Regions from separate parts of the Gordonia jinghuaiqii genome, predicted to be linked through region 1. Evidence: riboswitches for the same ligand, from Rfam matches in the RefSeq annotation. Region 1 holds a riboswitch; the other holds the start of a gene.
What was found. Region 1 has a riboswitch for S-adenosylmethionine ahead of H1R19_RS19070 (aminotransferase class V-fold PLP-dependent enzyme). Riboswitches for the same ligand answer to the same signal wherever they lie in the genome.
Positions count from the first base shown of each region.

Region 2: it holds a riboswitch for S-adenosylmethionine, as region 1 does, so the genes downstream of both, H1R19_RS08440 (bifunctional o-acetylhomoserine/o-acetylserine sulfhydrylase) here and H1R19_RS19070 (aminotransferase class V-fold PLP-dependent enzyme) in region 1, are expected to answer to the same signal.

Region 1 is NZ_CP059491.1:4,277,397-4,281,606, reverse strand. It holds gene H1R19_RS19080 (O-succinylhomoserine sulfhydrylase) at 1-485, shown strand, start outside; gene H1R19_RS19075 (isochorismate synthase) at 543-1,616, opposite strand; SAM riboswitch class IV at 1,724-1,839, shown strand; gene H1R19_RS19070 (aminotransferase class V-fold PLP-dependent enzyme) at 1,857-3,191, shown strand; gene H1R19_RS19065 (hypothetical protein) at 3,199-3,699, shown strand; gene H1R19_RS19060 (oxygenase MpaB family protein) at 3,867-4,210, opposite strand, start outside.
Region 2 is NZ_CP059491.1:1,895,929-1,900,138, forward strand. It holds gene metX (homoserine O-acetyltransferase MetX) at 1-1,092, opposite strand, end outside; gene H1R19_RS08440 (bifunctional o-acetylhomoserine/o-acetylserine sulfhydrylase) at 1,109-2,446, opposite strand; SAM riboswitch class IV at 2,510-2,630, opposite strand; gene H1R19_RS08445 (PE-PPE domain-containing protein) at 2,985-4,210, shown strand, end outside.

The DNA.
Region 1 (4,210 bases):
TGCGTCACACCGGTCCGGCGCTGAGCCCCTTCAACGCCTGGACACTGGTCAAGGGCCTCGAGACGATGCGCCTGCGCGTCGACGCCTCGGTGGCCTCGGCGCTGCGCATCGCCGAGTTCCTGGAGAGTGATCCGCGGGTGCGCTGGGTGAAATACCCGTTCCTGCAATCACATCCGCAGTACGCGCTGGCCACCTCGCAGATGTCCGGCGGCGGTACCGTGGTGACCTTCGAGCTCAACGACCACGACGGCATCGACGGCAAGAAGCGCGCCTTCGAGGTGCTCAACGCGCTGCGGATCGTCGACATCTCCAACAATCTCGGGGACTCGAAGTCGCTGATCACCCACCCGGCCACCACAACCCATCGCGCGATGGGCCCCGAGGGTCGGGCCGCGATCGGCCTCAGCGACTCGGTCGTGCGCCTGTCGGTCGGGCTCGAAGGCATCGACGACCTGCTCGGGGATCTCGATCAGGCACTGGGTTGAATCAGGCCCAGGGTTGAATCGGGCACCGGCTGGGCCGAAAGTGGCGCCGAGCCTGGCTCAGATCTCCCCGATGCCGAGAGCATTCAGCACGGTCCGTAGCTTGGCGGCGGTCTCGTCGAGCTCGGCTTGCGGGTCGGAGTGTTCGACGATGCCGCCGCCGGCCCAGGTGCGCAGGCTCCGACGATCGGCGGCGAGTTCCAGGCACCTGATGGTGACCATCCATTCGCCGTCGCCTGCGGCGTCGCACCATCCCACCGCGCCGGCGTAGAAGCCGCGATCTCCCTCGACCTCCCGGATGATCTGGGCGGCAACATCACTCGGTGTTCCGCACACCGCCGGCGTCGGTCCGAGCAGGAGTGCGAGGTCGAGGGCGGTGGTCGACCGATCGCGCAGCGTCGCGCGGATCGGGGTGGCGAGATGCCACATCTCGCCGGTGGACTCCAGCTGTGGGGTCGACGGGGCCTGCACGTCGTCGCACAGATGCGTCAGCCGCTCTCGCAGATGCTCGACGACGAAGGCGTGTTCGGCGAGGTCCTTCGCCGAGGAGGACAGCTCCTCGGCGGTTGCGCGGTCGATTCCCGGATCGGGGGATCGCGGAGCCGACCCCGCATACGGGTGACAGGTCACGGTCCGGCCCGATTTGCGGAGCAGCGCTTCGGGACTCGCGCCCAGCAGCCACGATCCCGACCCCGTTGCCGCGCCGAGATCGACACCGAAGGCGTTGTGGCCGGCGTTGCCGCCGGCGAGTGCGTCGAGCAGTTCGGCGGGTCGTACCGCGTCGTCGAGCACGATGTCGACGCTGCGTGCCAGTACCACCTTGCCGACGTCGCCGGCGACGATGCGCTTCACGGCATGCGCGACACGCTCACGGTGCTCCTCGCCGGTGGGGTGCAGGACGGTCGAGACCGCACGACGCGTCAGCGGTGCCCCGCCGGACAGGGGAGTGCCGGTCGACAGCAGCGCCTCCGGCGCCACGAGCGCCGCGGTGTCGGCGACGTCGAAGGGGATCGCGCCGGTCAGAGATCTCACCGCGCCGGACCTCAACGATGCCGACGCCTCGTCGACGTCGGTGAACGCAGCGGTCACTCCCCGGCCCCGCACGGTCCCGTGCGGGCGCGACAACACGAACACATCTGTGGGGGACACGCCCGCCACGCTACAGGTAAGTGTGCCCTAACTTCGAATCACGCTGAATGAAAATTGACACGTCAGGGCAATGTCGGCGAATCTGTGTCGTAGGTCATGAGTGCCAGTGACAAGCCCCGGCTCGCTGGCCGGCAACCCTCCTCCACGGTGGGGTGCTCCGGGTGACGACCTGGCTGCGTACCGAACCCGGACGCGGCAAGTGTGGATTCTCGAGGAGCTCTTGTCATGACCGCTGTTCTCTCAGCACCCGTTTCGTCCTCTGCTCGCGTCACGCCCGCCGACACCGCCGCTTCTCGCGGCCGGTTCATCCCGGCGCTGGCGCCGGTCGTGGGTGCCGACGTGCAGGTACCGCTCACCGACGGGCGGACCGTCGCCTACGCCAACCTCGACTACGCCGCCAGCGCACCGGCGCTTAGCGCGGTGGCGGCCGAGGTCGCCGCAGCGCTCGGCCAGTACGCCAGCGTCCATCGCGGCGCCGGTCATCTGTCGCAGCTCACCACGCGTCGCTATGAAGCGGCCCGCGACACGGTGCGGAGCTTCGTCCGCGGCCGCCCGGACGACACCGTCGTCTTCACCCGCAACACCACCGACGCGATCAATCTGGCGGCCTCCATCACCCCGGCCGACGTCGTGGTCCTCGACATCGAACACCACGCCAACCTCCTCCCGTGGTGCACGCCGAAGGACGGCCGCCGCCGCGCGCGCGTAGTCACCGCCTGCGACACCATCGAGGACACTCTCGCCGCACTGGAAGCCGAACTCGCGTCCGCGCCGGCGTCGCTGCTGGCCGTGACCGCGGCGTCGAACGTCACCGGCGAGGTCCTGCCGATCAGCAGGCTGGCCTCGATCGCGCACCGCCACGGCGCCCGCATCCTGGTCGACGCCGCGCAACTCGTCGCCCACCGGGCCCTCTCGATGGTCAGTCACGGCATCGACTACCTGGCCTTCTCCGGTCACAAGGCGTACGCGCCGTTCGGCGCCGGTGTCCTGATCGGTCGGTCGGACTGGTTCGACGCGGCCGATCCCTACCTCGCGGGCGGGGGAGCGACGCTCGACGTCGACGTGAGCGGGACCCGGCAGACGGGTACCACCTGGCACACGGGCGCGGCCCGCCACGAGGCGGGTTCGCCGAATGTGCTCGGTGCGGTGTCGATCGCCGAGGCCTGCACCGCCCTCGCCGACCTCGGACCGGAAGCGATCGGACTGCACGAGCTGCGTCTGTGCGAACGCCTCGACGCGGGGCTGGCCGCGATCGACGGCGTACGGCCGCTACGGATCTTCGCCGATTCCGCCGATCGGGTGGGGATCGCCGGCTTCGTCGTCGACGGCCTCGCCCCGCGGGTCGTCGCCGAATATCTCAGCGACGAACACGGGATCGGGGTTCGTGACGGCAAGTTCTGCGCACATCCGCTGCTCAAGCGCCTCGGCCACCCCGGGGGCGCCGTCCGCGCCAGCTTCGGCGCCGGGACCACCTCCGACGACGTCGACCGTCTCCTCGACGCGCTCACCGCACTGGCGGCTGACGCACCCACCACACGACCCGAACTCGACGAGGGATAACACTCAGATGACCATCGAACTCGACGCACCAGCGGCCCGGAACAGTGCCACCGACACCTCCACCGGCACCGCCGCCACCAACACCGTCAGCATCGGACGCCCGCAGTTCCAGATCGCCGTCGCCGGCGATCCGCTCGCGCGGACGTTCCCGCTCGTGGTGCGCCGCGAGACGCTACGGGACGCGCAGCGTGCGCGGTCGCTGCTCCGGGCCGGAAGCCACGATCCGGCGAAGTTCGTCGTCGCCCTCGAAGTCGAGGTGGCGATCGCGCCTCAGGCGGCCTCCGCGCGTGCAGCGGCAGAACATGCCGGGCGGTTCGCGGCGATCGACTCGGAGACCGTCCGGTATGTCGGAACCGTCTCCGGCCTGACGACGCTGCTCCGCGACATCTATGCCGCCGAGGTCGCCGACGCCGTGATCCTCACCCCGATCGACGGGGCGGCCACCGAACAGCGCATCCGCGAACAGGTCCTGCCGGTCTTCGAGAACGCGCGATACCGCGTCGCCTAGGCTGCGCGCGCGAAGCGATGCTTCTGTCGCCGGTCGGGTATGCGAGGTACGACGGCGAGTGCGGACCCGATCGACAAGATCACTGCTCCACCGGGACGATCCCGCCGCCACTCGTGCAGGCGCGAAGACAGTCGCCACCGACGACGTGCAGATCCTCGGTCTTCACATCACCCGCCCTCGAGCGAGACATGCTGCGGCGTGAGTTCGGGATCGGGACGGAACGACTCGAGTTGGGTTTCCTCCAGTTTGTGTACCAGCTGTTCGTACTGCCAGCGGTTGTATGCGAGGGGCGTCATCAGAATCCGCTTGGGCGCCCGGCGATAGAGAATCGGGAGAATCCGGCACATCACCGCGAACTCGATGCGCCGCATCCGAGTGAACGGGAACCCGAAGACCTCACGGACCTTCGGCCGGCTGATGGCCATGCCGCAGGTGATCGCCACCTCACCGGCGACCCGGGACATTGCCGGCCACAGTGGACGAAGTACGGCGGGCAACCCATCTGGCGCAG
Region 2 (4,210 bases), 2.4 Mb from region 1:
GGTGAGGAACCCGTCGTGACCCGTCTCGGACCGGACGACCTGCAGGCCGCCGACACAGTTACCCAGTTCTTCGGCGAGTTCGACCTGCAGCCGCAACGGGTACAGGCGATCGGAGTCGATACCCCCGACGATCACGGGGACGGTGCACTCGTTGAGGGCCTTCGTGACACCGCCGCGACCGCGTCCGACGTCGTGATGGTTGAGCACCTCGCTGAGTACGACGTAGCTGGCCGGATCGAAGCGCTCCATCAGCTTGGTGGCCTGATGGTCGAGGTAGCTCTGCACCGCGTAGCGCCCGCCGGTCAGCGGATTCTCTTCTCCCTGCGGATGATTGGCGAATCGCGCGTCGAGTTCGGGTTCGCTGCGATACATGAGGTGGGCGATCCGGCGTGCGATCCCCATGCCGTTCGACGGGATGCGGCCGGTGCCGTGGTAGTTGCCGCCGCACCAGTCCGGGTCGGCTTTGATCGCGGCGATCTGCGCGGACTGGATGCCGATCTGATCGGCGGTCGCGCGGGCCCCGACAGCCAGGACGAGTGCGCTGCGCACCCGATCGGGGTATTCGATGACCCACTCGAGTGCGCGGGCCCCGCCCATCGATCCGCCGAGAACCGCTCCGACACTGTCGATTCCGAGCAGGTCCAGCAGGGCGACCTCGGCGCGGACCTGATCGAGGACGGTGATCTGCGGAAACCGTGAGCCCCACGGCTGCCCGTCGGGTGCGATGGAGCCGGGCCCGGTCGATCCCTTACAGCCGCCGAGGACGTTCGCCGAGATGACGCACCACTCGTCGGTGTCGATGGCCTGGCCGGGACCGACCAGACCGTCCCACCAACCGGCGGTGTCGTGGTCGGCGTCGGCGGGACCGGTGACATGCGAGTCGCCGGTCAGTGCGTGCAGCGTGAGGATCACGTTGTCGCGGGTCGGCGACAACGTCCCCCAGCGCTGGAACGCCAGGGTGACGTCGTCGATCCGTTCACCGCTGTCCAGAGGCAGCGAGCCGATGGAGATGCCGACGAGCTGCCCGTCCGGGATCGACTCCCAGTCGGGCTGATCAGACGCTTTCGCGCTCAGGTCGATACTCACCGACAACGCTGCCTCACCTGTCTCACTTGGCCGCCGCGAATCCCTGTTCGAGATCTGCCAAGATGTCGTCGATACCTTCGATGCCCACGGCCAGACGCACCAGACCGGGGGTGACACCGGCGGCGAGCTGCTCCTCGGGGGTCAGCTGGCTGTGGGTGGTCGAGGCCGGATGGATGACCAGCGAGCGGACGTCGCCGATGTTGGCGACGTGGCTGTGCAGGCTCAGTGCGTCGACGAACTTCTTGCCCGCGTCGACGCCGCCGGAGATCTCGAAGGCGACGATCGCGCCCTGGCCCTTGGCCGCGATCTCCTGGCCGCGCTTGAACCACGGCGAGGACTCGAGGCCGGCGTAGGCGACGGACTCGACCTGGGCGTGACCCTCCAGGAACGCCGCGACCTTCTGCGCGTTGGCGACGTGGCGCTCGATGCGCAGGCTCAGCGTCTCCAGGCCCTGCGCGAGCAGGAACGCGTTGAAGGGGGAGATGGCGGCACCGGTGTCGCGCAGCCACTGGACGCGGGCCTTGAGTGCGTAGGCCGGTGCGCCGAGGTCGGCGAAGACGGCACCGTGGTAGCTGGGGTCGGGGGTGGTGAAACCGGGGAACAGGTCCTTACCGTCGCGCTGTCCGCGCCAGTCGAAGGTGCCGCCGTCGACGATGACGCCGCCGATCGCGGTGCCGTGTCCACCGATGTACTTGGTGGCCGAATGCACGACGATGTCGGCGCCGTGGGCGAGCGGGTTGATCAGGTACGGGGTGGCGACGGTGTTGTCGACGATGAGGGGCAGGCCGTTGCGGTGTGCGACCTCGGAGATCCCCTTGATGTCGAGGATCTCGTTGTTCGGGTTGGAGATCGACTCGCCGTAGAGTGCGCGGGTGTTGTCCTGGATCGCTGCCTGCCACGAGGCGGGGTCCTCGGGATCTTCGACGAAGCTGACCTCGATGCCGAGCTTGGGCAGCGTGTAGTGGAAGAGGTTGTAGGTCCCGCCGTAGAGACGCGGGCTCGAGACGACGTGTCCACCGGTCTCGACGATGTTGAGGATCGCGTAGGTCTCGGCGGCCTGGCCGGAGGCGACCAGGAGCGCGGCGACGCCACCCTCGAGTGCGGCGATGCGCTGCTCGACGGCATCCTGGGTCGGGTTCATGATGCGGGTGTAGATGTTGCCCGGCTCGGCGAGACCGAAGAGGTTCGCGGCATGCTGCGTGTCGTTGAAGACGTAGGACGTCGTCTGGTAGATCGGCAGGGCCCGCGCGTTCGTGGTGGCGTCGGCGGCCTGCCCGGCGTGGATCTGCTTGGTTTCGAAGCTCCAGTTGTCGACTGGATTGGTGTCTTCGGTGGAGTTGCCGACTGGGGCATCAGACATGACGATTGATCACTTTCTACGGTCGGCAGGGCCAAACTCGACCCTGTTGGGGTCCGACCTTCGGACCCGCGCTTGCCGGGGCATCGCTGTGCGATCCCACAACCATGTCATCACCCGGAGCACCCCACCGCGGTTGGAGGGTTGCCGATCAGCAAGCCGGGGCTTAACGCTGATACTCATGACCTGGCGACAAGGATATAACACGGATGTGACCGACTGAGAACCCTCCCGGTCACCGCGAACCGAACCCCCTCACCTGCCCGGAATTCGTGTATTCAAAGGTGTAGTCCGACCGGGTGAACTTGGGTGGCTCCTGTCGTGAACGCCCAGCTCGCGGGCGACGCCGCCGTTCCAGCGGTGTCGGTCTGCCCATGGTGGATCTAGGGTTCACCGCAGCCCCGGCCGCATCGGAATGATCGGCGACTTGGTCCGGGTCCGGGTAGGAGCGACGATGGCTGCGATGACACACCTCCGGTTTCGACGGGGGGCCTTGTGGATCGCCTCGGCCACCGGATTCTCCGTCGCGGCCGCTTTCTGTATGACGGGGGCGCCCGCGTCTGCGGAGAGCGCGGACTGCGGTGCCGGAGCGGTGATCGCCGTCGCCGGCACCAACGACCCGGCCGATGGCCTCATCGGGGTGCGGCAGCGCTACACGGGGATCGGGCCCGACAACACACCCGGCACTGCCGACGACGATCCCCGGTACACCGGAGACGGCAAGTATCGAGTCCTCGACGCCGAGTACCCCGCCACGATCTGGCCGATGGGTGCCGCAGGCTACGACGACAGCACCGGGCAGGGCGCCGCTGCGACGGCGCGGGCGATATCCGGGTACCAGGCGGCGTGTCAGGGGAAGCCGGTCGTCGTCGCGGGCTACTCCCAGGGGGCGCGCGTGGCCGGCGACGTGCTCGCGGGGATCGGGACGTCGGCGCCCGTCGACGAGAACGGTGATCCCCGGGAGGACGGCACCTACCGCCTCGTCGACGTCGAGAACACCCCCGACGACACCAGTGACGACGTACTCGTCAACACCGAGGGTCTGTCCGGAGAGTTGTATTCCGACCCCCGCCGTACCGGCGACAAGACCGGCCGCGGCATCGAACTGTCGTTGATCGGGATCATCCCCGGTCTGACGATGTCGGGCCCGCGCGGTGAGACGGATGCCGACAGCGGATTCGGCGTGCTCGAGGGCAGCGTCGTGTCGGTCTGCGTCGACGGCGACCCGATCTGCGATCTCCCCGACCCCGTTCACGACCCGATCGGTGCGATCGACGGGCTGCTCGGCTACTTCACCAAACACAACCTCTACCCCTACGCGATGTGGCGTGACCCCGATCAGCAGTGGTCCACCCGCCCGGTGGCATGCGACGTGGCAGGTACCGGTGTCTGCATGGTCGGCGCCGACTCGGCCTTCGCCGAACTCGTCGGCGGGTGGGCACGGGACGTCGGCTACACCGGCGAGATCGGCGATTTCCTGTCGGGGAGGCCGACGCTGGACCTCCCGTTCGGCATCGAACTGGCGAATCTGCAGCCGGTCGTCGCTCTGATGCAGGGGTTCCTGCCGTCGCTGCCGCAACTCGGATACGGCGCCTACCTGCCGAATGTCTTTGTCTTCGAGGACATCCTGCAAGGCATCGTGACGTTGTCCCCGGACCGGTTGCTCGCCGGGGTGACCGCACTGGCGGACAGCGTGCGCAGCATCGTGATGCTGCCGGTGAACTTCGTCCGGTACTGGGCAGGTGAGATCGTCGGACCGGTCGCCGT